DNA from 3 places in the Stenotrophomonas sp. KH_036_B genome. Region 1 is predicted to be linked to each of the others. Evidence: predicted binding sites of a transcription regulator. Region 1 holds the regulator's gene; each other region holds the start of a gene.
The links. The regulator FliA, encoded in region 1, starts transcription of late flagellar genes. The targets are predictions, from matches to a motif close to TAAAGTTTNNCNNNCNNNGGCCGATAA.
Positions count from the first base shown of each region.

Region 1 (10,366 bases):
GATGTACCAGGCCAAGGAAGCGGGCCGCAACGCGTTCGTCGTGTTCGCCGAGTGGATGAACGACAGCGCCGAGCAGCAGTTCAGGCTCCTGGCCGACCTGCGCCGCGCCATCGGCACCCCGCAACTGTTCCTGCACTACCAGCCGAAAGTCCGCGTCAGCAGCCACAAGGTCTGTGGCGCCGAGGCCCTGATCCGCTGGCGTCACCCCGAACAGGGGCTGATACCACCGGACCGCTTCATCCGCCTGGCCGAACGCAGCGGCGTCATCAACGAAATCGGGCGCTGGGCGCTGGACGAAGCCTGCCGCCAGCTGCGCCTCTGGCACGACGCGGGCCACGACAGCTGGACCGTCTCGGTGAACCTCTCACCGATCCAGTTCGGCTCCCCGCACCTGCTCCAGGAAGTGCGCGACGTACTGCAGGCGCACCGCATCGAGCCGCGCCGGCTGGTGCTGGAGATCACGGAAAGCACGGTCATGCGCGACACCGACGCCAGCCTGCACCTGCTGCAATCGCTGGCCCGGCTGGGCGTGGGCATTTCGATCGATGACTTCGGCACCGGCTATTCCAGCCTGCTCTACCTCAAGCGCCTGCCCGCCACGGAGATCAAGATCGACCACGCCTTCGTGCACGATCTTGAAAACAGTTCGGAAGACGTGGTGATCGTGTCGGCCATCGTCGCCCTGGGCCATGCGCTGGACATGGACATCGTCGCCGAAGGCGTGGAAACCGCCAGCCAGCGCTCGTATCTGGAGCGGCTTGGCTGCGACTACCTGCAGGGCTATCTGCTCGGCCACCCGGTTGATCCGCAGCGGTTCATGCAGCTGCATGACCATCCGCGTCCCCGCGCGGTGGTGGCCGAGCCGTTCAAGGCCATCGAAGGCGGCCATTTCCTGGATTGAGTGCACGACCGCCGCGCTGCGCGCGGTTGCCACGCAGGGCGTGGCACTACGTGTCCGTGCAGAGCCACGCCCTGCGTGGCTGCACTTCGTTCCGGGGTCATGAACGCCTGATGGGTGGCTTCGGTGGGTCTAAACGCCGGTTGCATGGTCGAGACCGGTATTGGATGGGCTTCGGGGACTTGTGCCGCGCTGCGCGCGGTTGCCACGCAGGGCGTGGCACTACGTGTCCGTGCACAGGATCATCCCGTAGAGCCACGCCCTGCGTGGCTGCACTTCGTTCCGGGGTCATGAAGACCTGACGGGTGGCTTCGGTGGGTCTAAACGCCGGTTGCATGGTCGGGACCGGTATTGGATGGGCTTCGGGGACTTGTGCCGCGCTGCGCGCGGTTGCCACGCAGGGCGTGGCACTACGTGTCCGTGCACAGGATCATCCCGTAGAGCCACGCCCTGCGTGGCTGCACTTCGTTCCGGGGTCATGAACGCCTGACGGGTGGCTTCGGTGGGTCTAAACGCCGGTTGCATGGTCGGGACCGGTATTGGATGGGCTTCGGGGACTTGTGCCGCGCTGCGCGCGGCTGCCACGCAGGGCGTGGCACTACGTCCGTGCACAGCAGCATTCCGTAGAGCCACGCCCTGCGTGGCTGCGCGCGCTTCCGCACCGGCAAGGCCTGCCGTCATGGAACAGTTCTTGCACCACCCCGGGTAATCCCCCCCGGTGCCCTGCCCGATGTCCGACGAAGAACAAGCCGGCGAAAAAACCGAACAACCTACCGAAAAACGCCTGCGCGATGCCCGTGAACAGGGCAACATCCCGCGCTCGCGTGAGCTGGCCACGGCCGCCGTGTTCGGGGCGTCGGTGCTGGCGCTGATGGCGTTTTCCGGGGGGATCGCCAGCAGCAGCAAGGCGTGGATGAAGATGGCACTGAGCCCGGAGCCGGGCCTGCGTGCTGAACCGCTGGGTTTGTTCAACCACTTCGGGCACCTGTTCCTGCAGCTGATGCTGGCCCTGTGGCCGCTGCTGCTGATCTGCCTGCTGGCCAGTTTCCTGGCGCCGGTGGCCATGGGCGGGCTGCGCTGGTCCAACAAGTCGCTGATGCCCCAGTTCAACCGCCTCAGCCCCATGGCCGGCATGAAGCGCCTCTACGGCGCCGAAGCCATTGCCGAGTTCACCAAGTCGTTGCTGCGCATCCTGTTTGTCGGCGCCGCCGCCGGGCTGGTGGTCTGGCACGGCATCCGGCCGCTGCGCGACCTGATCCACCAGCCGCTGGAGGCCGCCATGGTCAACGGCCTGGGCTTCACCCTGAAGCTGATGCTGGCCACCGGCGGCGCCATGATGCTGCTGGCCGCCATCGACGCGCCGTACCAGCGCTGGAACTGGATGCGCAAGCTGAAGATGACCCGCGAGGAGCTGCGCCGGGAAATGAAGGAAAGCGAGGGCAGCCCCGAGGTGAAGGGCCGCATCCGCCAGCTGCAGCAGCAGATGTCCAACCGCCGGATGATGGAGGCGGTGCCCACCGCCGACGTGGTCGTGGTCAACCCGACCCACTACGCCGTGGCCCTGAAGTACGACGGCGGCAAGATGGGCGCCCCCACCGTGGTGGCCCTGGGCGTGGACGAAACCGCCCTGCGCATCCGTGAAGTGGCCGACGGCAACAAGATCGCCATCGTCTCGGCGCCGCCTTTGGCACGCGCCTTGTATCGGGAAGGTCAACTTGGAAAGGAAATTCCCGTGAGACTGTATTCGGCCGTTGCCCAGGTCCTGTCCTACGTCTACCAGCTGCGCACCTGGCGGGGTGGGCCGATGCCCGCTGCCCCCAGCATCGACGTGGATGAACACGGCAAGGGAGGCCGCCCATGAGCGCCCAGCCCGCTGGAATGAACACCCGCCGCGCCCTGGACATGATCCGCAACGGCCTGGGCGCCCCGCTGATCGTGCTGGCCCTGCTGGCGATGGTGGTGGTGCCGCTGGCCGCCCCGGTGCTGGATGCCCTGTTCACCTTCAACATCGCCATCTCGCTGATGGTGCTGCTGGCGGTGGTCTACGTGAAGCGCCCGCTGGACTTCACCATCTTCCCCATCGTGCTGCTGATCACCACCATGCTGCGGCTGGCGCTGAACGTCGCCTCCACGCGCGTGATCCTGCTCAACGGCCAGAACGGCCACGAGGCGGCCGGCAAGGTGATCGCCGCGTTCGGCGAGTTCGTGATCGGCGGCAACTACGCCGTCGGCATCGTGGTCTTCGCCATCCTGACCATCATCAATTTCGTGGTCATCACCAAGGGCGCCGGCCGCGTGTCCGAAGTGACCGCGCGCTTCATCCTCGACGCCATGCCCGGCAAGCAGATGGCCATCGATGCCGACCTCAACGCCGGTTTGCTGACGCGCGAGGAGGCCAAGCTGCGCCGTGAGGAGGTCCGCGAGGAAGCCGACTTCTACGGCGCGATGGACGGTGCCAGCAAGTTCATCCGCGGCGATGCCATCGCCGGCATCCTCATTCTGTTCATCAACATGATCGGCGGCCTGGCCGTGGGCGTGCTCCAGCACGGCATGCCGTTCGGCGAAGCCGCTGCCACCTACACCCTGCTGTCCATTGGTGATGGCCTGGTGGCGCAGCTGCCCGCGCTGCTGGTGTCGTCGGCGGTGGCCATGCTGGTCACCCGCGCCTCGCGGTCGCAGGACATGGCCCAGGCCATGATGGGCCAGGTGTTCGGCCAGTACCGCGCGCTGTCCATTGCTGCTGGCATCCTGATCCTGGTCGGCCTGGTGCCGGGCATGCCCAACGTCGCCTTCTTGACGCTTGGCGGCATCCTGGCCTTCATCGCCTGGAAGCTGTGGAAGAAGAGCGTGGCCGCACAGCGTGCCGCCGAGGCCCCGGCCGCCGGGCCGACCACCGCCCTGGGCCTGCCCGGCGGCGCACCCTCGCCCACCGCCGAACTGACCTGGGACGAACTGCGCCCCGTCGATCCGCTGGGCCTGGAAGTTGGCTACCGGCTGATCCCGCTGGTGGACAAGAACCAGGGCGGCGAGCTGATGGCCCGCATCAAGGGCGTGCGCCGCAAGCTCACCCATGACATCGGCTTCCTGATTCCGTCGGTGCACATCCGCGACAACCTGGAACTTGCCGCCACCGCTTATCGCCTGCTGATCCATGGCGTGCCGGTGGCCACCGCCGAGATCCACCCCGACCGCGAACTGGCGCTGGACCCGGGCAGCGCGCTCGGCGCGCTGGAAGGCATCGCCGGCAAGGACCCCGCCTTCGGCCTGGACGCCACCTGGATCCAGCCGCACCAGCGCGCCCACGCCGAATCGATGGGCTACACCGTGGTCGACCCGGCCACCGTGGTGGCCACCCACCTGTCGCACCTGATCCGCGAACACGCCCCGGAACTGCTCGGCCACGAGGAAGTGCAGCAGCTGCTGGCCAACCTGGCCAAGAGCGCGCCGAAGCTGGTCGAAGACCTCACCCCGAAGGCGCTGCCGCTGTCGGTGGTGGTACGGGTGCTGCAGAACCTGCTGATCGAACGCATCCCGGTGCGCCAGCTGCGCAAGATCGCCGAGTCGCTGGTCGAGAACGCCCCGATGAGCCAGGACCCGAGCGTGCTGACCGCCGCCGTGCGCAATGCGCTGGGCCGTTTCATCGTGCAGGAGATCGCCGGAATGTCGCCGGAGCTGCCGGTGTTCACGCTCAACCCGCAATTGGAACGTGTCTTGCAAGAGTCTACTCAGGGCAACGGCGCAGCGCTGGAACCCGGACTCGCCGAGCGACTGCACCAGAGCCTGGCCGAATGTGTCGGCAAGCAGGAAGCGAAGAACGAGCCCGCGGTGGTGTTGGTGCCCGGTCCGGTACGTGCCGCGCTGGCACGGCTGGTACGGCACAGCGTCCCCTCGCTGTCGGTACTTGCCTACAGCGAGGTGCCTGAGGACAAGCGGTTGAAGCTGGTCGGCACGATCAGCTGAGCCGGAACTCCGACAGCAACGCGTCAGAAAACAGACACCCCCATTTCGATATCACCGCAGCAGGACACAAAGGGAAACCCGGACCGTGCAGACCACCGACAACCAGCGCTTCCCTTCGACCGCCCAGCCGCCCCAGTCCCGGTACCACAGCATGAAAATCAAACGCTTCGTCGCTCCCGATATGCGCTCGGCCATGAACCTGGTGCGCAAGGAACACGGTCCGGATGCCGTGATCCTGTCCAATCGCCGGATCGAGGAAGGCGTCGAAATCGTGGCGGCCGCGAACTATGACGAAGGCGCCGTGCAGCGTGCACTGGAAGCGGCCCGCAAGGATGTCGCCCCGCCGCCGCCGGCCCCGCGTCCGCGCAATGCCGCCGATGCCGTGATTGCCGCCGTGACCCGCCGCAAGGCCCCGTTGGCCGCACCGGAACCGGTCGCCGCTACCACCTCTGCGGTGGCCGCCCTGGCCCGCGCCGCCGTCGGCGCGACCGGTCGCACCCTGGACAGCGCCAACGAAATCGTGCCGCCGCCGGGCAGCAGTGGCTTCGCCGCCACCCTGGCCCGCGCCAACGTACAGCCCGCCTCCCGGGCCGACGTACTGCCGGAACAGATCTTCGCCCCGTTCAATGTGGAACAGGCTGCTGCCGCCGAACGCGCTGCTGCCCACGCCACCCATGACGTCGCCGGGATGCCGGCTGCGATCCAGGCACCGGTCCGTGCCGCCGCGCCGGCCGCGCCCAACCGCGCCCGCTTCATCATCGACCCGCCGATGGACGAGGCGCCGCTGTTCGAAATGCATGCCCCGCTCAGCCGCGCCACGGTGCCGCCGCAGATTCCGCAGATCCCGCAGATGCCGTCCCAACAGATGCAGCGCGCCCCCGCCCTCGTCCCGGCCGCGCCGCTGTGGGAGACCGTGCCGGTGGTACCGGCGCCGGTCTCGCCGATGCTGCAGATCGACGACTCGGCCGTGTTCACGCCGGTCGCGCCGATCGCCAGCGTTGAGGCGGCTGCACCCGCCGCACCGGCTGCCCCGATCGCCCCGCCGGCCCTGCCGGAGATGCAGGCCGCCAACGAACCCGCACCGGTCGCCGAGGTCGTCGCCGTCGCCGTGGTGGCCGCTGCCCCGGCCCCTGTTGCCGCGCCGCTGACCGTGGTGGCCCGCGACGACGAGGACCTGCGCCAGCTGCGCAATGAAGTGGCCGGCATGCGCCACATCATCGAACGCGAGATGACCCGCTTCACCGACGAGCGCCTGCGCGGCTCGGCCGTACGCGCCGCCGCGCTGGACCTGATGGACGAATACGGCTTCGATGCCGGCATCAGCCGCGATGTGGCCCTGCAGATTCCGCTGGACACCGAAGCCCACCGCGGCCGCGGCCTGATGCTGGGCCTGCTGTCCAAGAAGCTGCCGATCGCCCCGGTGGACCCGCTGGAGGCCGGCGGCGTGATCGCCCTGGTCGGCCCGACCGGCGCCGGCAAGACCACCACGATTGCCAAGCTGGCCTCGCGCTTTGCCGAAGCCCATGCCGCACGTGACGTGGCCCTGGTCACCACCGACACCGGCCGCATCGGCGCCCGCGAGCAGCTGTATGGCTTCGGCCGCCAGCTCGGCATCGCCGTGCATGAGGCCAACAGCGGCAGCGACCTGACCCAGCTGCTGGAACGCCTGAAGGACTACAAGCTGGTGCTGATCGACACCGCCGGCCTGGGCCCGCGCGACCGCGCCCTGGCCGCCCAGCTGCAGTGGCTGCGCGCCGCCCCGCAGATCCGCACCCTGCTGGTGCTGCCGGCCAACACCAGTTTCGGCGACATGGACGAGGTGGTCCGCCGCTTCAGCGCCGCCAACCCCCAGGGCGTGGTGCTCAGCAAGCTGGACGAAACCGGCCGCTTCGGCACCGCCCTGTCGGTGGCCGTCGACCACCGCCTGCCGATCACCTGGGTGACCGATGGCCAGGACGTTCCCGAAGACCTGCACCGGGCCAGTGCAGCCAATCTTGTACTTCGCCTTGAAGATTTGCGCCGCGCGGCCGATATGCCCTGCAACCCGGAGTTGAACCATGCCGTCGCGTGAGTATGCCAATCTGACCAAGACCTTCCCGCTGTCGGCCACGCGTAGTGCGCCGCTGGGCCCGGTCCGTACCATCGCCGTCACCGGCGGCAAGGGCGGCGTGGGCAAGACCAACGTGTCGGCCAACCTGGCCGTGGCGCTCGCCGACATGGGCAAGCGCACGCTGCTGCTGGACGCCGACCTGGGCCTGGCCAACATCGACGTGATCCTGGGCCTGCAGCCCAAGCTGACCCTGGCCGACCTGGTCGCCGGTCGCTGCACCCTGGACGAGGTGATCCTGGAAGGCCCCGGCGGCGTGCTGGTGGTGCCGGCCGCGTCCGGTCGCCGGCACATGGCCGAACTGCAGCCGGCCGAGCACGTGGGCCTGGTCAACGTGTTCTCCGAACTGGAACGCGATCTGGACTTCATGGTGGTCGATACCGCCGCCGGCATCACCGACGGCGTGCTGACCTTCTGCCAGGCCGCCCAGGACACCGTGGTGGTGGTCTGCGACGAGCCGGCGTCCATCACCGACGCCTACGCGCTGATCAAGGTGCTGTCGCGCGAACGCGGCGTGGACCGCATCCAGGTCGTGGCCAACATGGTGCGCGACCCCAACGAAGGCCGTGTGCTGTACGAAAAGCTCAGCCGGGTCTGCGACAAGTTCCTGGCGGATGTCTCGCTGAACTACCTGGGCTGCGTGCCGCAGGACGACTGGCTGCGCCTGTCGGTGCAGCGCCAGCAGCCGGTGGTGAAGGCCTACCCGTCCAGCCCGGCCGCGCAGGCGATCACCGAGATCGCCCGCCGCACCGCCCGCTGGCAGGCACCGACCGAGCCGCGCGGCGGCGTCGAGTTCTTCCTGGAACGTATCCTCAAGCAACGCGGGGTGACCGCATGAAAGGCGCCGCACAATACAAAGAGGTCCAGCGCGCTGCGGCCAACGAGTGCATTGCCCAGCACTCGGACCTGGTCCGGCGCATCGCCCACCACCTGGCCGCGCGCCTGCCGGCCAGCGTCGAAGTGGACGACCTGATCCAGGCCGGCATGATGGGCCTGATCGAGGCCTCGCGCAGTTACGACGCCGACCAGGGCGCCTCGTTCGAAACCTATGCCTCGATCCGCATCCGCGGCTCGATGATCGACGAGATCCGCCGTGGCGACTGGGTGCCGCGTTCGGTGCACCGCCGTGCCCGCGACGCCGCGTCCACCATCCGCCGCCTGGAGCAGAGTACCGGCCGCGCCGCCAGCGCCACCGAAGTGGCCGCGGCGATGGACATGCCCCTGCCCGACTACCTGCGCCTGATGGAAGACGCCTCGCGCGGCCAGGTGCTGAGCCTGGAATCACGGATTGAAGACCAGGGCGAACTGGACACCGTTGCCCAGGGCGGCCCGACCCCGCAGCAGGTCCTGGAACGCGGCGAGTTCGGGCGCGAACTGGGCAATGCCATCGGCCTGCTGCCCGAGCGCGAACAGCTGGTGCTGTCGCTGTACTACGAGCAGGAGCTGAACCTGAAAGAGATCGGCGCGGTGCTCGGCGTCAGCGAGTCACGCGTCTGCCAGATCCACGGCCAGGCAGTGCTGCGCCTGCGTGGCCGATTGAAGATCTTCGAGGCGGCCGACGCCGGCCTTGAAAACACTTGATACCGAGGAAAGTGCTTTGAACAAGAACATGCGTATCCTGATCGTCGACGACTTCTCGACCATGCGTCGTATCGTCAAGAACCTGCTGGGCGATCTGGGCTTCACCAATACGGCCGAAGCCGAGGACGGGCATGCCGCGCTGGCCCTGCTGCAGAGCCAGGCGTTCGATTTCGTGGTCACCGACTGGAACATGCCGGTCATGACCGGTATCGACCTGCTCAAGGCGATCCGCGCCGATGCCAAGCTCAAGACGCTGCCGGTGCTGATGGTGACCGCCGAAGCCAAGCGCGAGCAGATCATCGAAGCCGCCCAGTCCGGCGTGAACGGCTACATCATCAAGCCGTTCACCGCAGCGACCCTGGAAGAAAAGCTCGGCAAGATCTTCGAGCGTCTGGCGGCGAGCGCCTGATGGAAAGCCTTCGCGACAAGTCCGCGCTGGTGCAGCGCCTGCAGGATGCCCTGGCCGCGCTGGAAAGCGGTGACGAGGCCGGTTGGCGCCGGGAAATCGACGCCCTGGCCGCCGTGCGCACCCAGCCGATGATGGCCGGCCTGAACCGGCTTGCCCGCGAGCTGGGCCAGGCCCTGGGCGAGCTGCCCACCCTGCCCAGCGAGGCCGGTGAGCTGGACGACGCCTGCGCGCGCCTGGACCACGTGGTGGCGATGACCGAACAGGCCACCCACCGCACCCTGGACCTCGCCGAGGAATGCCGGGCATTGACCGAACAGCTGCGCGCCAACGGGCTGAGCCCGGACCAGGACCAGCAGCTGGACCGGATCCGCCACAACCTCACCGAAATCGCGCTGACCCAGAGCTACCAGGATCTCACCGGGCAGATCATCCGCCGCGTGGTGGGGATCGTGCGGCGCGTGCACGAAGGGTTCGGCGCGCTCGGCCTGCCGCCGCCGCAGGACGACACCGCCAACAAGCGCGACAACGGCCTGGCCGGCCCGGCCGTGACCGGGCTGGACCGCCACCAGGTATCGCAGGTGGATGCCGACGACCTGCTTTCAGATTTGGGGCTTTGAAACCATGAGTGCTGTTCCAGACGACATTGCCGCAGACTTCATCCTCGAGGCCCAGGAGATCCTGGATCGCCTCGGCGAACAGCTGGTGTCGCTGGAGCAGTCGCCCCAGGACAGCGACCAGCTCAACGCCGTCTTCCGTGGCTTCCATACGCTCAAGGGCGGTGCCGGCTTCCTCGGCATCCAGGCCATGGTCGAGCTCTGCCACGCCGCTGAGGAAACCCTCGGCATGGCACGTTCCGGCCAGGCCACGCTGCAGGCGCATCACTTCGATGCCGGCCAGCAATCGCTGGATTACCTGCAGTCGATGCTTGATTCGGTGGCTGCCGGCACCGAGCCGGGCTATGCCCCGCCGGAACTGATCGCGCAGTTCGACGTCAATGCTCCGGCCACGCCGGTTCCAGTAGCCGCGGCGGCCGGTGCGAGCAGCGGCGAGCTGATCAGCGACGACGAGTTCGAAGCCCTGCTCGACCAGCTGCATGGCGGTGCGGCACCCACCGCCGTGACGCCCACGAAACGCGCCGATGACGGCATGATCGGCGAAGACGAATTCGAGGCGCTGCTCGACCAGCTGCATGGCGGCGCCGCCCCGGGCAGCCACGCAGCCGTCGCGCCGGCACCCGTGGCCGCACCACCGCGCGCAGTGGCCGCCCCGGCCCCGGCCAAGCCGGCCGCCAACAAGCCGGTGGCCGAAGCCGAACACACCGTGCGCGTGGACACCAAGCGCCTGGATGCCATCGTCAACCTGATCGGCGAACTGGTGCTGTCGCGCAACCGGCTCAAGACCCTGCGCGCGC
Region 1 is NZ_CM174491.1:2,023,511-2,033,876, reverse strand. Features, by position in the region: gene AC3ITN_RS09285 (putative bifunctional diguanylate cyclase/phosphodiesterase) at 1-901, shown strand, start outside; gene flhB (flagellar biosynthesis protein FlhB) at 1,629-2,759, shown strand; gene flhA (flagellar biosynthesis protein FlhA) at 2,756-4,858, shown strand; gene AC3ITN_RS09270 (AAA family ATPase) at 5,010-6,929, shown strand; gene AC3ITN_RS09265 (MinD/ParA family ATP-binding protein) at 6,916-7,803, shown strand; gene AC3ITN_RS09260 (RNA polymerase sigma factor FliA) at 7,800-8,546, shown strand; gene cheY (chemotaxis response regulator CheY) at 8,563-8,955, shown strand; gene AC3ITN_RS09250 (protein phosphatase CheZ) at 8,955-9,572, shown strand; gene AC3ITN_RS09245 (chemotaxis protein CheA) at 9,577-10,366, shown strand, end outside.

Region 2 (10,366 bases), 1.1 Mb from region 1:
GCGCCCGGCAACATGATGACAAGCCACGTTGGGCTGTCAAGCGATCCCGCATTCAGTTTTGCGAAACGGGCGTTAAAATCAATCAAATCAATTCGATGGCGATAGCTGTAGCCTCACCGCCACCAATGCACAGTGTAGCAATTCCGCGCTTTGCATCACGCTTGCGCAAGGCGTTGACCAAGGTGACCACCAGACGGGCACCGGAGGCGCCGATCGGGTGGCCCAGTGCGCAGGCACCGCCATTGACGTTGACCTTGTCGTGCGGGATGCCCAATTCGCGGATGGGCGCCATCGCGACCACGGCGAAGGCCTCGTTGATTTCGAACAGGTCGACCTGGTCCAAGGTCCAGCCGGCCTTTTCGAGCACCTTGTGGATGGCGCCGATCGGCGCGGTGGTGAACCACTCCGGTTCCTGCGAGTGGGTGGCGTGGGCCACGATCCGGGCCAGCGGCTGCAGGCCGCGGGCAGCCGCATCCTCCTCGGCGAGCAGCACCACGGCGGCGGCACCGTCGGAAATGCTGGAGGAACTGGCCGCCGTGACGGTGCCGTCCTTCTTGAACGCCGGGCGCAGGGTCGGGATCTTGGCGACGTCCGAACGGCCGGGCTGCTCGTCCTGGTTGTACTCGACCTCGCCCTTGCGGCCGGCGACCTTGACCGCGACGATCTCGTCGTCGAACGCGCCCGCGGCCTGCGCGGCCTGCGCACGGCGCACCGATTCGATCGCGAAGGCATCCTGCTCCTCGCGGGTGACCTGGTACTTGTCCACCGCACATTCGGCGAACTCACCCATGGCCTTGCCATCGTAGGCATTGACCAGGCCGTCGTGGGCCATGTGGTCCACCGCCTGGAAGTTGCCGAAGCGGTTGCCGGTACGCGAGTTGGGCAGCATGTGCGGGGCGTTGGACATCGACTCCATGCCGCCGGCGACCACGATGCTGGCCGAGCCGGCCTTGATCAGGTCATGGCCCAGCATGATGGCCTTCATGCCCGAGCCGCACACCTTGTTCAGCGTGGTGGCACCGGTCGAATAGGGAATGCCTGCGGCGACAGCCGCCTGGCGGGCCGGGGCCTGGCCCAGGTTGGCCGGCAGCACGCAGCCCATGATCACTTCGGAGACGTCCGCCGCCGGTACGCCGGACTGCTCCAGGGCGGCGGCAATGGCCGTGGCGCCCAGGGTCGGGGTGGGCACGCCGTTGAACTGGCCGAGGAAGGAGCCGATGGCGGTACGTTTGGCGGCAGCGATGACGATGTTGGGCATGGCAATCTCGTTGTTGCGTGAGCGGATTCGGGACGCGTGCCGCAGGATGCGGGCGCGAATCCCGTCAGACTGCGGGGGATGACCAGTATAGAGGGTCCTGATTTGCCCCCGGTGTCCAGCCGCGGGGCGATGCCCACCGCAGGGCCTGAACCGTCGGTGGAAAGCTGTCCGGATTCCAGTCAGACTCTGCCGGTAGCCCGGTGGAGCGGGTCAACGATCACCACGGGTGTCCTCGGGGTAGGCAGGATGCCAGGCGTGGTTCCATAAACGTTTGGGGGAACAGGGATGAAGCAGGTCGCAATGAGCAGGACCACGCTGGCGGCTGCGCTGGCGCTGGCGTTGAGTGCATGCGGTGGTGGTGGCGGTGGCGGTAACGTCCGCGTGGAGGGTCCGGGCGGCGGTACGCCGGTCACCACGCCCGCTCCCACCAACCCGCCGGTGACGCCGCCGGTGACGCCCCCGGTGACGCCCCCGCCGACCGGAGCGAAGCCGCAGGAACCGGCGATTGATGCCCATCTGTCGATCATCAATGCGGGCGACCGGCAAGGGCTGACCGGCGCAGGCGTGGTCATCGGCATCGTGGACTCGGGTGTCAACCGCTCCCATCCCACGCTGTCCGGTCGCGTGACACAGCGCTTCAGCTACGTCGACCCGGCCACCAACAACCTCAACATTGACGACGTCGTCGGCCACGGCACCACCGTGGCGTCGCTCGCGGCGGGCAGCGCGTCCGGCACCTGGCCGGGCGGCGTGGCCCCGGGGGCGAGCATCGTCTCGGCCCGGATCATCTCCGACAAGGCGCCGGTCGATGACGGGACCGGTCAGGGCAACAGCGTGGAAGGCGCACTGGGGCTGGCCTCGGTGCACGCCGATCTGATCGCCAGCGGCGTGAAGGTGATGAACAACTCGTGGGGCGGGCTGTACTGGAACGATGCCAGTACCACGGACGCGATTGCGGCCGAGTATGCGCCGTTCGTGTTCCAGCACGGCGGGCTGGTGGTATTCGCTACGGGCAACGAGAGCAAGGCCAACCCGTCAGACATGGCGGCGCTGCCGAGCCAGCCCGGACCGGCCGGAAGTACGTTGGCGCGCGAGCTGGAAGAAGGCTGGCTGGCGGTTACCGCGGTCAACGCCAGCAAGCCGGATGAACTGGCGTCCTACGCCAACGCGTGCGGCGTGGCGGCCGACTATTGCCTGGCTGCGCCGGGCGAAGCGGTGTTCATCGATCCCGACAACAAGGGCGCGCCCAACCCGAAATATTTCTGGGGCGCGGGCACCTCCTATGCGGCACCGCTGGTCTCCGGCGCGGCCGCGCTGGTCTGGCAGAAATATCCCTACTTCAAGAACTACGACATACAGCGGACGCTTCTTGGCACCGCCACCGATCTCGGCGAGCCGGGCGTGGATGCGGTGTTCGGACACGGCCTGCTGAACGTCGCCAAGGCACTCAATGGCCCGGCCACCACGGACTTCGGAACGCTGTCCGTCTCCGTGCCGACCAGCGTCGGTACAAGCGTGTGGAGCAATGACATCAGCGGTGGCGGCATCCGCGGCCTGTACAAGGACGGTGACGGCGTCCTTGCCCTGGCCGGCAAGAACACCTTCACCGGCTCGGTGGAGGTCGTCCGCGGAACGCTGGCACTTCGCGATGGGGCCACGCTCACCGCGCCGGTCAGAATCTCACCGTACGACATCAGCTTCCCCTTGCCTGCGCTGCAGTTCGGAGCGGGCACCACGAGGATCACCAGCAACGTCGAGAACGATGGGCGCGTGGCGCTGGTGACCGCAAACACCACGGCGGTCATTGACGGCAATTACACGCAGCGTTCCAGCGCCGAGTTCATCACCGCGCTGGGCGCCTCGCCATTGCAGGTGACGGGCACGGCGACGCTGCAGGGCGGCACCCTGGTCGTGGAGCAGGCAGTGGCCGGCTATGTGCCGATCGACAACCAGGTGCAGCCCATCATCCAGGCCGCGCAGGGTCTGACCGGTCAGTTCGGGGCGATGCGCCGGGGCGGGACGGTGTCCCTGCTGGACGCCTCGTTCGCGTATGACGCCACCAGCGCGTCGCTCAACATCCGTCGCGCCAACGTCACCGCGACGGCCACCACGGCCGGTCTGGGCACGATCGCCACCGCGTCTGCCGGGCGGGTGGAGGAAGCGTTTGTCCAGCTCGACCAGGGCAACGACAGCGGCCCGGGCTTTGTCGATGCGGCAGGCGAACTGCAGCGGGTTGAAGGTGCATCGGCGCTGCAGGCGAGCCTGGAGAGCCTCTCCGGCAAGGCGCATGGCCTGGCCACGGCGATGACCTTCGATTCGCTGGACATGAACCGGCGCGCGTTGTCGTCGCGCTTTGACGACGTGTCGGCCGCACCGCGTCTTCGCGGTGCCTGGCACAGCGCGCTGGGTGAGGTCGGGCAAGGCAGCTTCGCCGGCACCGGTTCCCAGGCCCAGGGCTGGATGCTGGGCCAGGACATGGCGTTGGGCAGCAACGGGGTGATGGGCTTCGCCTTCGGCGAGACGCGCACCAGCAGCGGCCGTGCATGGTCCGGCGACAACGGCCGCGACCGGCAGTCGCAGGCGCAGCTGTATGCCGGGTGGAATCAGGGCGGCGCGTATGCGCTGAGCCAGGTCGGTGCCGGCCAGTTCACCCGCGAGCTCGACCGGCAGCTGCTGCTGGGGGCTGGGCAGTACGGTGTGAGCGCGCGCTATGGCGGTACCTTCAGCACAGCCAGCGTGGAGTCGGGCTACCGGTTTGGCGGCGCGGTCGCGTCGCTCACCCCGTACCTGGGCGCGGACTATGCCCGTGTGGACAACGACCGCTTCAGCGAAGACGGCGGCTTCGGCTTCGGCCTGCGTGCCGAGCGCAGCACCGCCAGTCGCAGCCAGGCGCTGGCCGGCCTGCGTGGCGAGACCCAGCGGCGCAACTGGTCGCTGCGCGGGTATGCCGAATGGCAGCAGATGCTGTCCAGCGACGGAGCTGCCTTCGACGCGAGCTTCGTCGGCGTGGATGCGTGGGCGCCGCTGGCCGGCTTGCAGCCGGCGCGTTCGGGCGGGTTGTTCGGTGTCTCGGTGGCGGCCATGCTCCGTCGCAACGCGCAGCTCACGTTCGGCTATGACCAGCGATTCGGTCCGCGCGGGGACATGAGCCAGGTGGCGCTGCGCTACTCTGCGGCGTTCTGATCGCATCGCGACCAGCGCGGTAGTGGAAAACAGGAAGGGCGCGAGATGATCGCGCCCTTCTTCGTTCCAACGCCAGCCGACTCAGCCGCCCCGCAGCGTTCCCAGCCGCGGCCTGGCGCGGCCCAGCGGCATCTTCAGCTTGCCGATGGACTGGATGCGTGCTTCGGCGATCTGGTCTGCCGCGCGCTGCGGCGCAATGCCTTCCTGCTGCGACAGCGCGAAGATGCGGCCCAGGTTGTGGTAGATGCTGCGGATCAGGCGCATTGCGCGCTCGCGGTTGTAGCCGTCGATCTCCAGCGACACATTCATCACCCCGCCGGCGTTCACCGCGTAGTCGGGGGCGTACAGGATGCCCCGCGCATGCAGTTCGTCGCCCACTTCCAGGCTGGACAGCTGGTTGTTGGCGGTGCCGCAGACGATCTTGCACTTCAACCGCGGCAGGGTCTCCGGGTTGATCGCGCCTTCCAGTGCGCACGGGGCGAACACGTCCGCGTTGAGGTCGTAGATCTCGTCCGGCTTGACCGCCTCGGCGCCGTATTCGGTGACCGCACGCTCGACCAGCGAGGCGTCCAGGTCGGTGACAAACAGCTTGGCGCCACGGTCACGGAGCAGCTTCACCAGCTCCATGCCGATGTGGCCGAGGCCCTGCACGGCGATGCTGGTCTTGCCCACTTCCTCGTGGCCCAGCTTGTGCTGCAGCGCCGCCATCAGCGCCTGCAGCGCACCGTAAGCGGTGAACGGTGCCGGGTCGCCGGAGCCACCATGCACCTGGTGTACGCCGGTCACGTACTCGCTCTCCAGGTAGATGTTCTCCATGTCGTTGACGTCGGTGCCCACGTCCTCGGCCGTGATGTAGCGCCCGCCCAGCGAATCCACGTACCGGCCGAAGGCGCGGAACAGCACCTCGGTCTTGTCTTTGCGCGGGTCACCGATGATCACCGCCTTGCCGCCGCCCACGTTCAGCCCGGCCAGTGCGTTCTTGTAGGTCATGGTGCGGCTCAGCCGCAGCGCATCGGCCAGCGCATCGTCGGTACTGGCGTAGGGGCGCATGCGCACGCCGCCCAAGGCCGGGCCCAGGGTGGTGTTGTGGATGGCGATGATCGCCCTCAGGCCGGCGTCGCGGCTGTGGCAGAACACCACTTGTTCGTGACCGGCAGTTTCGAGGGTTTCAAATAACATGGTGACTCCGATGGTGCGAACGGTGGCCAACGCCGGCGAACGTACCAGCAAAAGGTGGGGTGTAAAACAAAAAAAGCGACGTCGTCTGATCGGGGGGACGGGTCGCGCGGCGCCATTCTAGTGCATTCCGCAGGACGGCGTTGTCAGCATCGCGCGACCGTCCGAAGACACCTGCGCTCGGTCGCTGGCACGCCCGCCGGGGCCGTGCCGCTAAAGTTGCCGCCCACCGGGCCGATGCCGTGGCAACGGTGCGCGGTGCCGGTATGGCCAGGATGGATGACGTGGGTGCAGGGGCAACAACTCGGATGCGGAACCGCGCCAGTCAGGGAGCCCCCTGATGGTGGCTGTCCTGGTGGGGGCAATGGGCCTGCTGGCCGTGGCGGTGGTGGCATGGCTGCTGCACGGGCGCCAGGCGGGTGCGGTGCGTCGGTCGGTGCGGGACCCGGGCGGGGCCAGAGCCGGAGAGCGCCAGTCCACGCCGGTGGCGCTTCCGGCCCTTCCCGACGGGGACGCCGGCCAGATCCTGCAGGCCGGCTTTCACGCGTTGGCCCTGGTGCCGCGCAGTGGCGGTGCCGGCCCCACCGTGCTGGCGCAGGATGGGGTGCTCGAGGCGGCGGTCGTTGCCGCGCTGGAGGCCCAGGACTGGTCGGCCCGGCACCTGCCGCGCCGCCCGCAGCTGTTGCCACAGCTGATCCAGACCGTGAACGACAGCGATGCCTCGGCCCGCAGCATGGCGGCCATCATCGGCCAAGACGCGGTGCTGACCGGCAACCTGCTGCGTATTGCCAACAGCCCCGTCTACCGCCTGCAGGCCAAGCCGGTGGACAGCCTGCAGCGGGCAGTGACCCTGGTGGGCACCGAAGGCATCCGCCAGATCATCAGCGCGGTGCTGGTGCAGCCGGTGATGCAGTTGCACTGCGAGGCATTCCCGCAGTTCGGGACGGTGATCTGGGAGCACGCCCTGCTGGCGTCGCGCGCGGCCGCCGACCACGCCCGCATGGTGACCCACGAGGACGGATTCGCGGCGCAGTGGATGGGGCTGACCCAGGGGCTGGGTGCCGCGCTGGTGATGCGCAACCTGCTGGACGCGGCGCATGGCCAGGCCGCTACGCCCTCGCAGGCACTGGCCAGCAGGCTGCTGGATGCCTGGACGTTGCCGGTGGCCAGCCGCATCGCGGCCGCCTGGGAGCTGCCGCCCTCGGTGCACGAGGCCTTGTCGCGGGATGCCGACGCGGCCGGTGGCGGCCTCGCGGCGAGCCTGCGGTTTGCACGCGCGGCGGCGTCGGCCAGCCTGCTGTGCCGCCACGGACGGATCAGCCAAGCCCAGGCGCTGGCCCTGCTGGAGCAGCAGCAGGGCACCCCGGCGCACGCGCTGCAGTGGATCTGGCGCCGCCTGCATGGGCGTTCGGTGGAAACGTTGGAAGCGGAAGAGATGGCGGACGGCTGACAGCCACGCCCTGCGCAGCGACCGTCGTAGCGCCACGCCATGCGTGGCTGCGCGTCCTAAAGCTGCGACTCCAGCGGCAACCAGCTGATCACTCGCGCGCTGGCCCGTTGCCACAACGAGGCATCGGGTTCGCTGTCGAGAAGCTGCGGCGGCTGCGCCGCGCGGTCCAGCCAGCGCACCTGGTTGTCCGTGTCCCGGGTCAGCCAGTAGCTCTGCCTGGGATCGGCCAACCGCAGGTATTCCCCACGCAGTTGTGCCGCCAGCACAGGATCATCGAACAGCACGCCCATCTCGGTGTTGAGATAGGCCGAGCGCGGGTCGAGATTGAACGATCCGACGAAGCCGCGCTGGTCATCGATCATGAACGCCTTGGTGTGCAGGCTGGCACCACTGCTGCCGAACAGGCCGCCGCTGCCGCCGCCAGCGTGCCCGCGCGAGCGCAGCTCGTAGAGGTGAACGCCATCCTGCAGCAGCGGAATGCGGTAGTGCATGTAGCCGCTGTGCACCGCCGCCACGTCGTTGGCGGCAAGCGTATTGGTGACGACCCCGACATACGCGCCACGCTTCACCAGCTCGCCCAGCCCGCGCGCGCCCGCGTCGCCGGGCACGAAGTACGGTGAGATCAGCAGCGCCTTGTGGCGCGTACCCTCCAACTCGCGTACCAGCCGCGTGACCAGCCAGTTGGCCGGGTCATCGCGACGGTGCTTCATCGCCGGGTCGGACACGATCTCAACGTTGGGCGACCAGTGCAGGTCGACTGCGTTGCGATAGAACGAGCGCGCGGACGCCGAGCGCTCCACGCGCTGCAGGTAGGGCTGGGCGGCGGTCAGCGTGGCTTCGTGCGCCGATTCCAGCATCAGCAGGCGCAGCTGCGCCGGGGTATGGAAGGCGAGGGCGGCGATCGGTACCGCCGCATCGCTGTTCCAGTACGCGTCGAAGATGTCGTTGGCCTGCTGCACCGCCTTGCCCGCCACCAGCAGATCGAGGTCGCGGAAGTTCACGTCGCTGCGCGCGCTGAAGTACTCCTCACCGATGTTGCGCCCACCGACGATGGCCACGCGGCCGTCAGCGATCCACGACTTGTTGTGCATGCGGTGGTTGACGCTGAAGAACCGCTGCACCATCTCCACCAGCCGCCACAGCCCATCACGGTTGCGGAACGGGTTGTACAGACGGATCTCGATGTTGGGATGCTCATCGAGCGCCATCATCAACGCGTCCTTGTCCTGCGCGTTCATGTCGTCCAGCAGCATGCGCACGCGCACGCCACGCTCGGCGGCCTGGTACAGCTCCCGGGCCATCAGGTGGCCGATCAGGTCATCCTTCCAGATGTAGTACTGCAGATCCAGGCTGCGCCCGGCATGGCGGGTGATCACCGCGCGTGCCGCATAGGCATCCAATCCATCCGACAGGAAGGCAACACCGGAGTGATCGGGATGCTCGGCCTGCAGGCGCACCAGTTCGCGGTCGATCGCGCTCTGCGCCGGTTGCAGCGGAAGTACGCTGCTGTGCGCGCCCATCGCCTTTGGCGTGAGGTGGTCGGCCAGCAGCAGGCCGCTGAGCACCAGTACGACCAGGGTCGCCACCAGGATACCCAGCCAGCGCAGCATTCTGCGCCACAACGGTTTCTTGTCAGTCATGGCTCGATCCTAAGCGGGCCGAGCGTGCACTGCGAGTGCAGGGGGCGGTGGATCAGAAGCGCTCGTCGGGCGCGAGGTAACGCCATTGGCCCGGCACCAGCTTGCCCATCGCGACCCGGCCGATGCGCAGGCGTCGGACGCTGACCACCTCCAGCCCGACCTGGCGGCACATGTCGCGCAGCTGGCCGGGGGCCACCGGCTTGATCGCGAAGCGCAGACGGGTTTCGTTCTGCCAGCTGACCTTGCACGGCGGCAGTGGCCAGCTGCGGTAACTCAGGCCGTGGGCGAGCCGCTTCATGCCATAGGGCACCAGCTCGCCGCTGACTTCCACCAGGTATTCCTGCTCCAGCGTCGCGCCGCGATCCTTCAGGTGCGAAATCACGCGGCCATCCTGGCTGACCACCACCAGGCCGCTGTCTTCGTCGGCCAGCGGCATCACCAGCTGCAGTGCGTGGAAATGCCGCTGCAGCAGCGTTACGCCGGTGGCATCCAGTTCGCTGCGGCTCTCCGGCGTGACCAGGTCGCACAGCGCCTCTGCCCGCATGCCGGCCGGCTTGTGCAGCAGCATGCTCACCGTTTCGGCGCGGGTCGCTTCCGCGTTGTCGCGCAGCACGATCTGCTCGTCGGTGACCAAGGTCTGCGGTTGCTCCACGACCTGGCCGTTGACGGTGACCCAGCCGCCTTCGATATAACGCTGCGCGTCGCCCCGGGAGCAGCCGATGAGGCTGGTGAGGCGTTTGTCGAGTCGGATCGGATCGGTCATCAGGCAGGCAGCACAAAACAGGACGCGGCCGGGGAGTGTACTGGCTCGGCGCCGGAGCTGCGCGCTGTGTCGCTGCGGCCCCCCGCCGGTACTGGCATGATCGGAGGATGAACTGGACTGCCTCCCCCGCCGTGAAAGTCGGCCTCTCCATCGCCGTGGCTACCGGGTTGTACGGCATTTCCTTCGGTGCCCTGGCCGTCGCGGCGGGGCTGAATCCGTGGCAGGCACAGGCCCTGAGCCTGTTGATGTTTACCGGGGGCTCGCAGTTCGCGTTCATCGGCGTGATCGCCGGTGGCGGTGCCGGCTCGGCCGCGTTCACCGCCGCCACGCTGTTGGGCGTGCGCAATGCGGTGTACGGCATGCAGATGAACCGCATGCTGGGCCTGCGCGGCTGGCGCCAGTGGCTGGGCGCGCAGGTGACCATCGACGAGTCGGCGGCTACCGCGTCCAGCCAATCGGTGCCATTGGAGCAGCGGCGCGGATTCTGGGCCGCAGGCATCGGCGTGTTCCTGCTCTGGAACCTGTTTACCGCCGTGGGCGCGATCGCCGGCGACGCGCTGGGTGACCCGCGCCGATGGGGGCTGGATGGCGCCGCAGTGGCGGCCTTCCTGGCCTTGCTGTGGCCGCGGCTGCGCCAGCGCGATGCCGTGGCGGTCGCGATCGTCGCCGCCCTGGTCACCGTGCTCGCGCTGCCGTGGGTGGCGCCGGGCATTCCGATCCTGCTCGCCGCAGCGGTGGCCGCGCTGTGGGGCGCCCTGGTGCCTGGCCCGCGTGATGAGGGGCTTGAGCCGGACATTGCGCCGCAACGGCCGGAGGGCCAGGCATGAGCCTGTGGGGATGGCTGTTGCTGGCCTGCGCGGCCGCCTACGCGATCAAACTGGCCGGCTGGCGGGTTC
Region 2 is NZ_CM174491.1:3,125,606-3,135,971, reverse strand. Features, by position in the region: gene AC3ITN_RS14085 (thiolase family protein) at 83-1,258, opposite strand; gene AC3ITN_RS14080 (S8 family serine peptidase) at 1,544-4,441, shown strand; gene AC3ITN_RS14075 (Glu/Leu/Phe/Val dehydrogenase dimerization domain-containing protein) at 4,523-5,620, opposite strand; gene AC3ITN_RS14070 (HDOD domain-containing protein) at 5,982-7,067, shown strand; gene AC3ITN_RS14065 (phospholipase D family protein) at 7,124-8,707, opposite strand; gene AC3ITN_RS14060 (rRNA pseudouridine synthase) at 8,760-9,470, opposite strand; gene AC3ITN_RS14055 (AzlC family ABC transporter permease) at 9,578-10,297, shown strand; gene AC3ITN_RS14050 (AzlD domain-containing protein) at 10,294-10,366, shown strand, end outside.
Region 2: AC3ITN_RS14070 (HDOD domain-containing protein) is a predicted target of FliA. The motif match lies at 5,832-5,858, and genes of this name have one in related genera.

Region 3 (10,366 bases), 490 kb from region 1:
GAATGAGCTTGACGGGGACGTGACCCCGCTTGCGGTTGAATGCCGGTACGCTGTGCAAACGGCGGGGAGGCCAGATGACAGACCAGCAGGCGGGCCAGGGTGCTCAGGTACCGCACGACGCGGCCGGTAACGGTCACGCCGGAGGATGCCTGTGAGCCGCGCCGCGCCGCCGCCGGGGAACTCCCCGGATGAGGCCGCGCTGCATGAGATGGCCGAGCAGCGCCGCCGCCTGGAAATGATCATCGAGGGCACCGCCGCCGGCACCTGGGAATGGAACTGCCAGAGCGGCCAGATGCGGGTGAACGAACGCTGGGCGCAGATCGTCGGCTACACCCGCCAGGAGCTGGCACCGATCACGCCGCAGACGTTCCAGCATCTGGTCCACCCCGACGACCTGGCACGTTCGAACGGCTTGCTGCGCGAACACCTGGAAGGGCGTTCGCCGCACTACGACAGCCTGTGCCGCATGCGCCACAAGGACGGGCACTGGATCTGGGTGCAGGATCGCGGCCGCGTCTACGAATGGGATGAGCGGGGCCAGCCCGTATGGATGGCCGGTGCGCATGCCGATGTCAGCGACCTGCAGAACGCCCTGCAGGATGCGGCCAACATGCGCCAGCGCCTGCAGTCGGTGGTGGATGCATCCGACGAAGTGGCGGTGATCGCCACCGATGTGGATGGCGTGGTGAACCTGTTCAACAGCGGTGCGCAGAAACTGCTGGGCTACGCCCCGGAAGAAGTGATCGGGCGGGTCAATCCCGGGTTGTTCCACGACGTCCATGAAATGGAGGACTACCTGCGCCCGGAGGCGGATGCCGATGGCCGCGTCCCCACCATTTTCGAGGCGCTGACCGCGCGCGCCGCGCAGGGCACCTGGTCGCACCAGTGGACCTTCGTGCGCAAGGATGGCGGGCATCGCCAGGTGCAGTTGTCGATCAGTCCATTGAACAGCAGCACCGGCAGCCGCATCGGCTATGTCGGCATGGCGGTGGACATCACCCCGCTGCTGGAAATGCGCGAACAGGCCTACGTGGCCGCCGAGAAGTTCACCGGTGCGTTCTCCTCGGCCGCGCTGGGCATGGCGCTGGTGTCGCTGGAGGGGCGCTGGCTGGACGTCAACGACGCGCTGTGCGGCATCCTCGGCTATACCCGGGCCGAACTGCTGGAGGCCGATTTCCAGACCGTGACCCACCCCGACGATCTCACTACCGACCTGGCCATGGTGGGCGACCTGCTGGCCGGGCGCCGCGACCACTACCACCTGGACAAGCGCTACCTGGGCAAGGGCGGCAACACGGTGTGGGGGCGGCTGTCGGTGTCGCTGGTGCGGGCACCGCACGGCGAGCCGCTGCACTTCGTGTCGCAGATCCAGGACGTCACCGCCCAGCGCCAGAACAGCCTGCAGCTGCGCGAATCCGAACAACGCACCCGCGTCACCCTGGACGCGGTGGCCGACATGGTGCTCAACCTGGACCGGCATGGCCTGATCCAGTACGCCAACGCGGCGGCGACCCGCGCGCTGGCCGGCGAGGGCGCCGCGCCGGTGACCGGCAGCCAGGTGCAGGACGTGATGGAACTGACCACCGAGTACGCGCCGCGCTCGCCGCTGGACGTGGCGGTGCTGCTCGACCCGGAGAGCAATGCGGTCGACCTGCATTCGGACCTGCTGTTGTCGGTGGGAGCGCAGCTGCTGCCGGTGGATGTGACCCGGGCCTGGCTGCAGGGCGAGGACGGGCAGGTGACCGGCGCGGTATGGGTGATCCGCGATGTCACCCAGCAGCGCGCCCGCCAGCGTGAGGCACGCCACCTGGCGGAGGTGGACCCGCTGACCGAGCTGAGCAACCGCCGTGGCTTCGAGGCGCATCTGCAGGCGGCCATCACCCGGGTGGCGCGCACCGGGCAGTCGGCGTCGCTGATGTTCATCGACCTGGACAACTTCAAGCCGATCAACGACAGCCACGGCCACCTGGCCGGCGACGCCATGCTCTGGGCTGTGGCCAACCTGCTCAAGCACGGCGTGCGCGACTCGGACATCGTGGCCCGGCTGGGCGGCGATGAATTCGCGGTGATCCTGGCCGGCTGTTCGCTCAAGCGCGCACGCCGCATCGCCAGCGATCTGCTGGAATCGGTGCGCGGCCTTACCATTCCCTGGGACCAGCAGCGGCTGGGGGTAGGGGCCAGCATTGGTATTGCGGCCATCGGCGGCAGCATGAACGTGGACGAAGCGGTCGCGGCCGCCGATGCCCAGTGCTACCGGGCCAAGGCAATGGGCCGCAACAACGTCCAGGTCGAAGCGCCCCTGCATGGCGGCCCGGACCCGCTGGACAGCGCCGAGGGCGAGGGCGGCGAGGGCGGCCTGGACTGAGCGCCGGCGCGATGTGTGACGCAGAACGTAAAGCGTTCAGCCACCAACCGTCGTTTTCTCAAGCTGACCCCTGAGGGGTCGATAACCCTTTGCAGTCGTTCGTGCAAGCCGCTGGAGTGACGTCATCCCCACTGGCGTCTTCGTAACCGAAGCCAACGTGATTGCGCCGCTGGGCACTGCTGCCCGGGGGCATCCCAACCAGCTGTTCGGACATCGAGGATTACAACGATGCTTACTTCAGGCATGCATATGCCCCTGTCAGAGCCGGCCGGAGTGCCGGTGTCGGACTCCCCGTGGCGCGCGCTGCGCGCGCTGTTCGTTTCCCGTCGGGCGGTGCGCGGCGACGTTGAGGCCGCCTCGCGCCGCCAGGCGGAGCTGGAGGCCCAGGTGGCCGCACTGCACCGGGTCCAGGCCGTCATCGAGTTCGGACTCGACGGCACCATCCTGACTGCCAACGACAATTTCCTGCAGGCGCTGGGCTATTCGCTCGACGAAGTGCGCGGCCACCACCACGCGATGTTCGTCGATCCGGCGTACGCCCGCAGCGCCGAATATGTCGAATTCTGGGCCCGGCTCGGCCGTGGCGAATACGACGCCGGCCAGTACCACCGCGTCGGCAAGGGCGGCCGCGAGATCTGGATCCAGGCCTCCTACAACCCGGTGTTCGACAGCAGCGGCCGTCCGTACAAGGTCGTCAAGTTCGCCACCGACATCACGGCGCAGAAGATGCAGGCCGCCGATTTCGCCGGCCAGCTCGCGGCGATCAACAAGTCGCAGGCGGTGATCGAATTCAGCCTGGATGGTCGTGTGCTGGGCGCCAACGAAAACTTCTTTGCCACCACCGGCTACACGCTGGAGGAAGTGCGCGGGCAGCACCACGCCATGTTCGTCGAGCCGGCGTACCGGAAGAGCGAGGAATACCGCGCGTTCTGGCAGAAGCTCGGGCGCGGCGAATACGACGCGGGACAGTACCGGCGCATCGGCAAGGACGGTCGCGAGATCTGGATACAGGCCTCCTACAACCCGATCCTGGACATGAACGGACGGGCGCTCAAGGTCGTCAAGTACGCCACCGACATCACCGACCAGGTGCGTGATACGCAAGCGCTGCAGCGCGCCGTGGCCCAGACCCGCGAGGTGGTGGCGGCCGCGCAGGGCGGCGACCTGACCATGCACATCGCCACCGATGACAAGACCGGCGCGATCGCCGAGCTGTGCTGTGGCATCAACGCACTGGTGGAGGCGATGGCCTCGATCATCGGGCAGATCAAGTCCGCGGCCGACACCATCGCGCTGGGCGCGGGCGAGATTGCCACCGGCAACGCCGACCTGTCCGTGCGTACCGAGCAGCAGGCCGCCTCGCTGGAGGAAACCGCCGTGTCCATGAAGGACCTGGCCGATACGGTGCGGCGCACCGCCGACAACGCGCGGCAGGCCAGCCAGCTAGCCAGCGGCGCCGTCGACGTGGCCGCGCAGGGCGGGCATGTGGTGCACGAAGTGGTGTCGACCATGGCGCTGATCAATGAGTCCTCGCGCCGCATCGTCGACATCATCGGCGTGATCGACGGCATCGCGTTCCAGACCAACATCCTGGCCTTGAACGCGGCCGTGGAAGCCGCGCGCGCGGGCGAACATGGTCGCGGCTTCGCGGTGGTGGCCACTGAGATACGCTCGCTGTCGCAGCGTTCGGCCAGCGCCGCCAAGGAGATCAAGCAGTTGATTGGCGATTCGGTGGACAAGGTGGGCACCGGCGCCTGCCAGGTCGAAAGTGCAGGGCGCACCATGGACGACATCGTGGTCAACGTGAAGCGGGTCAGCGACCTCATCACCGAGATCAGCGGTGCCGCCCAGCAGCAGGCCGACAGCCTGGGCCAGATGAACATCGTGGTCGACCAGATCGACCAGGGCACCCAGCAGAACGCCGCCCTGGTCGAAGAGGCGTCGGCGGCTGCCCGCAGCATGGAAGAGCAGGCGACCCAGCTGCTGCAGACCGTCGCCGGGTTCCGCGTAGACGCGGCCGTCGCGCAGGCACTGCGCCACGGCGGCCAGCCAACCCTGCGGCTGGTCTAAACCCGCCTGGTCAGAGCCGACTGCGTAGAGCCGACTGGGTAGAGCCGACTGGGTAGAGCCGACTGTTAGTCGGCTGCTTGATCGGTAGAGCCGACTATCAGTCGGCTGCTCCACCAGCACGGCGCTCCCGTCATCGGCCACGGCAGCCCCAAACGAAAAAGGCCAGATCGCAGGATCTGGCCTTTTGTATTCCATGGTGCCGAAGGTGGGACTCGAACCCACACGCTTTTAAGGGCGGCGGATTTTGAGTCCGCTGCGTCTACCGATTCCGCCACTTCGGCTGGCTGGCCGCGTAGTGTATACAAATCATCGACGCATGGGGAGATCTGAATCGTTCACCCGATGCGCGACCGTCATTTCGACGCGACGCTATACTCATGGCCCTGAACCATACAGGGAGCCGTGATGAGCGGGTTGCAGGATCTACGGATACTGGTGGTGGAGAACGACGAGATGAGCGCGGCGCTGCTGCAGATGCAGCTGGCGCAGTCCGGCGCGGTGGTCGTCGGCCAGGCCGCGTCGGTAAGCGAAGCGTTGCGGCTGCTGGAAGAAACCCAGCCACAGGTGGCACTGCTGGATTACCGCCTGGCCAACCATGAAACCAGTGATCCGGTCGCGCAGGCGCTGGCCGCGCGCGGCATTCCGTTCGTGCTGGCCACGGGCATGGCGCTTGACCACCTGCCGGACGCGTTCCGCTCCGGCGTGCTGCTGACCAAGCCGTATCTGACCGCAGAGTTGAACGCCGCCCTGGCGCGCGCGCTGCAGGGCACCTCGGTCGCCAGTTGAGTCCGGCTCACGCGGCTTCTGCGTAGCCGAGGTCCACCGGCTCGCGGTCGTCGAGGATGCGGTACTGCGCCGCCAGGTCCTGCGGGTCGGGATTCAACCAGGCCTCCAGGTGCTCGTGCCGGATCGGCACGATGCAGCGGTCGTGCCCCGCCGCTGCGACGTCACGCGGCGGCTCGTCGGTAATCGCGGCAAACGACAACAGTCGGCCCTCCGGTCCTTCCCATTCCGACCACAGGCAGGCGATGAGCAGATCGCGCGGCGGCTGCGGGCGGAATTCCAGCACCACGTTCTGTGCGGTCTCGCCGGGCGCCAGCAGGCGCTGTTCCAGTGCGTGGCGTGGCACATGCTCGTAGAAGGACTGCACCACGACCACGCCGTGGCGGTGGCCGAATGCATTTTTCCAGTACGACTCCAGGCTGTCGCGGCGCGCGTTGTAGGTGCCCGGATAGAGCGCATCGTTGCGCGCCGGTTTGTCCGGCAGCCGGCACTGGTAACGCATCGGCTTGATCATGCGCCGGCCATGCTCGGACACGATCACCGGTGCGTACACGCCGGGAAAGATGCGGCTGTCGCGCGGCAGCAGGCCGGTGCGGTGCAGGTCGGACAGGCGCGATTGCGCGCGCTCGACGCGATTGCCCGCGATGCGGACCTCGTTGCGTGCCTTCTGGGTAGGGCGGTGGGCCAGGCTTTCTTCCGCCAGTTTCAGGCGGGCACCCTGCACGCGGATTTCCTCGTCCAGCGCCTGCATCTCGTCGGCATGCCATTGCTGGATCTTTGCCACGATGTCCTGGCCCTGCGCGGTCCGCGCGCCAGCGAAGCCATCGTCCATCGCCTTCGGGGTCTTCGGCCGCTGCTTGCCGGCGTCGTGCGCATACAACTGGGCGAACTCGTCCAGCGACATCATGGCGCCGAATTCACGGACCAGCTTGGTGTAATCGGCACGGATCTGGGCGGAATAGCACATGCGCATACGCTATCAAACAAAAAGCCCCGGCCGAAGCCAGGGCTGTTTGCGTTGTATTGGCGTCCCCACGGGGATTCGAACCCCGGTCGCCACCGTGAAAGGGTGATGTCCTAGGCCTCTAGACGATGGGGACGCACGAAACTGAATTTTTATGCCGCATCCATCCGGTCGGCCTAATGACCGGATGTTGGTGGAGCCAGGCGGGATCGAACCGCCGACCTCCTGCATGCCATGCAGGCGCTCTCCCAGCTGAGCTATGGCCCCACGTTGATGCTGCGAGCCGCCTAATATATCAAGATTTCTGAAAATTGGAAGACTTTCAGTAAATTCTCACCGACCAAAGGCCGAAACAAAAAACCCCGGCATTGCCGGGGTCTTCTGCGTTTATTGGCGTCCCCACGGGGATTCGAACCCCGGTCGCCACCGTGAAAGGGTGATGTCCTAGGCCTCTAGACGATGGGGACGCATCAAACTTTGAATGTCGCTTCTAGCGGACGGCCTAATGTCCGAAGAAGTGGTGGAGCCAGGCGGGATCGAACCGCCGACCTCCTGCATGCCATGCAGGCGCTCTCCCAGCTGAGCTATGGCCCCACGTTGGTACCGCAAGCCGCCTAGTATATCTGCCTGTTCACGTTTGTGGAAGACCCACGAACAGAACTGCAGGGGGCGGTGACAAAAGACCTGGGAACCGGACCTGATGTCGTTGATGAGTGGCGTCCCCACGGGGATTCGAACCCCGGTCGCCACCGTGAAAGGGTGATGTCCTAGGCCTCTAGACGATGGGGACGCATGAATCTCATCAATGTTTTCAGCACGCCGAACGGCCTAAGGTCCGGAGTGGTGGAGCCAGGCGGGATCGAACCGCCGACCTCCTGCATGCCATGCAGGCGCTCTCCCAGCTGAGCTATGGCCCCACGATGCTGGAGGCGGAATTCTACGCGTGTCCGACGCATTCGCCAAGTAGGTATCCACTGCCAGTGGACACACGGTTGAAGCGGTTGCTCGATAGCCCGTTGAAAACAACAAGCCCCGACCGAGGTCAGGGCTTGTTGTTGTGTAATTGGCGTCCCCACGGGGATTCGAACCCCGGTCGCCACCGTGAAAGGGTGATGTCCTAGGCCTCTAGACGATGGGGACGCACGTAAACCTTGAATTGTGTTCACTACCTTCCAATCGGCCTAATGATTGGAGTGGTGGAGCCAGGCGGGATCGAACCGCCGACCTCCTGCATGCCATGCAGGCGCTCTCCCAGCTGAGCTATGGCCCCACGTCGTGAGGAGCGAAATCATAGCGACGGTGTTTTCGATTGGCAAGAGAAAATTGCAGCAATTTCTTCATCCGTTGCTTGAACTCTTACGCACGCTGCTCGGGCGCCGTATCCGGCAGGCGTTGGTGCCGCAGGCGCAGCGCGTTGCTGATCACCGACACCGAACTCAGGCTCATCGCCACCGCCGCGAACATCGGCGACAACGCGATGCCGAACGGGTACAGCACGCCAGCGGCCACCGGGATGCCCAGCCCGTTGTAGAGGAAGGCAAAGCCCAGGTTCTGGCGCATGTTGCGCACGCTGGCGGTGGACAGCTGGCGGGCGCGCAGGATCCCGCGCAGGTCGCCCTTGACCAGCGTGACCTGGGCGCTGGACATGGCGACGTCGGTGCCGTTGCCCATCGCGATGCCGACGTCGGCGCTGGCCAGGGCAGGGGCGTCGTTGATGCCGTCGCCCGCCATCGCCACCTTTCGCCCCTGTGACTGCAGCGTGCGGATGAGCGCGGCCTTGTCGGCGGGACGCATTTCGCCGTGAACCTCATCCAGGCCCAGTTCGCGCGCCACGGCAGCGGCGGTGGCATCGCCATCGCCGGTCGCCATCACGATGCGCAGGCCATCGCGCTGCAACTGTGCGATCGCTTCGGCGGTGGACGCCTTGATCGGGTCGGCCACTGCAAGCAGGCCGGCCAACGCGCCATCCACCGCGAGGTACATCACGCTGGCCGCCGCATGGCGCAACGCGTCTGCGTGTGCGTGCACCGCGTCGAGCCTGATGCCGTGGTCGTGCATCAGCGACGGATTGCCGAGCAGCAGTGCCTTGCCGTCCACGCTGCCGCGCACGCCCACGCCGGTCAGCGAATCGAACCCGCTCACGGCCGCCAACGGACGGCCGCGCCGGCGCGCCTCCGTCACGATCGCCGCCGCCAGCGGATGCTCGCTGCCCTGGTCCAGGCTGGCGGCCCAATGCAGCACCTCGTCGGCAGTGAAGGGCGCCTGTGCTTGCACATCGCGGAAAACGGGGCGGCCCTCGGTAAGCGTGCCGGTCTTGTCCACCACCAAGGTGTCGATGCCGCGCAGTGCCTCGATGGCCTCGGCATCGCGGAACAGCACGCCGTGCTGCGCAGCGCGGCCCGTGGCGACCATGATCGTCATCGGCGTCGCCAGGCCCAGCGCGCAGGGACAGGCGATGATCAGCACCGCCACCGCGCTCAACACCGCATGCGTCCACGACGGTGCCGGACCGAACAGCCCCCAGCCGAAGAACGTCAGCACGGCCACGCCAAGCACGGCCAGCACGAACCAGTAGGCGACCTTGTCCGCCATCCGCTGCATCGGCGCACGCGAACGCTGCGCCTGTGCCACCAGCTGCACGATCTGCGCCAGCATGCTGTCTTCGCCCAGTCGTTCGGCACGGATCACCAGGCTGCCGGTGCCGTTGAGGGTGGCACCGATGACCGCATCGCCGACCGTCTTGGCAACCGGCACCGGCTCGCCGGTGAGCATGGATTCGTCCACGCTGGAATGGCCTTCCAGCACGCTGCCGTCCACCGGCACCGTCTCGCCGGGGCGTACGCGCAGACGGTCACCGGGCTGCAGCGCGGCGATGTCAACATCGTCCTCGTGGCCATCGTCACGCAGCACGCGTGCGGTCTTCGGGGCGAGGCCCAGCAGCGCCTTGATCGCGGCGGATGTCTGTGCCCGGGCGCGCAGTTCCATCAGCTGGCCGAGCAGGGTCAGCGAGACGATCACCGCCGCCGCTTCGAAGTACACCCCGACATGCCCGTGCTGCTGGAAGGACGGCGGGAACAGTGCCGGCGCGATGGTGGCCACCACGCTGTAGCCGTAGGCGGCCAGCACGCCGGTGCCGATCAGCGTCCACATGTTGGGGCTGCGGTTGCGGATCGACTGAGCCCAGCGGTGCAGGAACGGCCAGCCGGCCCACAGCACCACCGGGGTGGCGAGCGCCAGCTCTATCCACACCCGCACATCGGGTGCAAGGGCGCGCAGCAGCGGGGTCATGGCCAGCATGGCCAGTGCCAGGGTGGCCACGCTCAACGGCAGGCTCCACCAGAAGCGGCGCCGGAAGTCGGTGAGCTCCGGGTTTTCGCCCTCGTCCAGGCTGGGCATCATCGGCTCCAGCGCCATGCCGCAGATCGGGCAGGTGCCGGGACCGTCCTGCACGATCTGCGGGTCCATCGGGCAGGTGTAGCGGGTGCCGGCCGGCACCGGCTCGGCCGCATGCGTGGACGGGTGCAGGTAGCGCAGCGGGTCGGCGACGAATGTCCGGCGGCAACCGTCGCTGCAGAAGTGGTAGTCGCTGCCTGCATGCCGGGTGTGGTGCGCGGTGGTGGCCGGATTGACGTCCATGCCGCAGACCAGGTCCTTCACCGTGGCCGCGGGCGTCGGGGTGGGCGTGTTCGAGCAGCAGCTGCCGCCGCCCGGGGAAGGGGGAGCGCTCATTGCCGCGGCTCCGTCAGTGCGGCCAGGATCGGGCACTGTTCCAGGCCGCCGTGGCCGGGGCAGGCGTCAACCAGCTGTTTCAGGGCGCCATGCATGCGCTGCAGCTCGTCGATGCGCTGCTCGATGTCGTGCAGCTTGTGCACCGCGCTGTCGCGCACCTGTGCCATGTCCTGGCCGCGCTGGTCGCTCAGGCCGAGCAGCTCGCCGATCTCCTCGAGGCTGAAACCCAACGCCTTGGCGCGGCGGATGAACTGCAGGCGGGTCAGGTCGCTGTTGCTGAAAACCCGGTAGCCGCCGGCACTGCGCTGGGCAGTGGGCAGCAGGTGCTGGCGCTCGTAATAGCGCACGGTATCGATGGGCACGCCGGCCTGGCGTGCGAGTTGTCCGATGTTCATGACGACCTTGCGTAGGAGCAGGGGGTCAGTGTGAACCCTTGAGTCTGGTCAAGGGTCAAG
Region 3 is NZ_CM174491.1:2,516,459-2,526,824, reverse strand. Features, by position in the region: gene AC3ITN_RS11355 (PAS domain S-box protein) at 209-2,365, shown strand; gene AC3ITN_RS11350 (methyl-accepting chemotaxis protein) at 2,594-4,435, shown strand; tRNA gene AC3ITN_RS11345 (tRNA-Leu) at 4,630-4,716, opposite strand; gene AC3ITN_RS11340 (response regulator) at 4,841-5,221, shown strand; gene AC3ITN_RS11335 (SOS response-associated peptidase family protein) at 5,229-6,185, opposite strand; tRNA gene AC3ITN_RS11330 (tRNA-Glu) at 6,243-6,318, opposite strand; tRNA gene AC3ITN_RS11325 (tRNA-Ala) at 6,374-6,449, opposite strand; tRNA gene AC3ITN_RS11320 (tRNA-Glu) at 6,574-6,649, opposite strand; tRNA gene AC3ITN_RS11315 (tRNA-Ala) at 6,701-6,776, opposite strand; tRNA gene AC3ITN_RS11310 (tRNA-Glu) at 6,897-6,972, opposite strand; tRNA gene AC3ITN_RS11305 (tRNA-Ala) at 7,024-7,099, opposite strand; tRNA gene AC3ITN_RS11300 (tRNA-Glu) at 7,247-7,322, opposite strand; tRNA gene AC3ITN_RS11295 (tRNA-Ala) at 7,377-7,452, opposite strand; gene AC3ITN_RS11290 (heavy metal translocating P-type ATPase) at 7,539-9,911, opposite strand; gene AC3ITN_RS11285 (heavy metal-responsive transcriptional regulator) at 9,908-10,306, opposite strand.
Region 3: AC3ITN_RS11350 (methyl-accepting chemotaxis protein) is a predicted target of FliA. The motif match lies at 2,424-2,450, and genes of this name have one in related genera.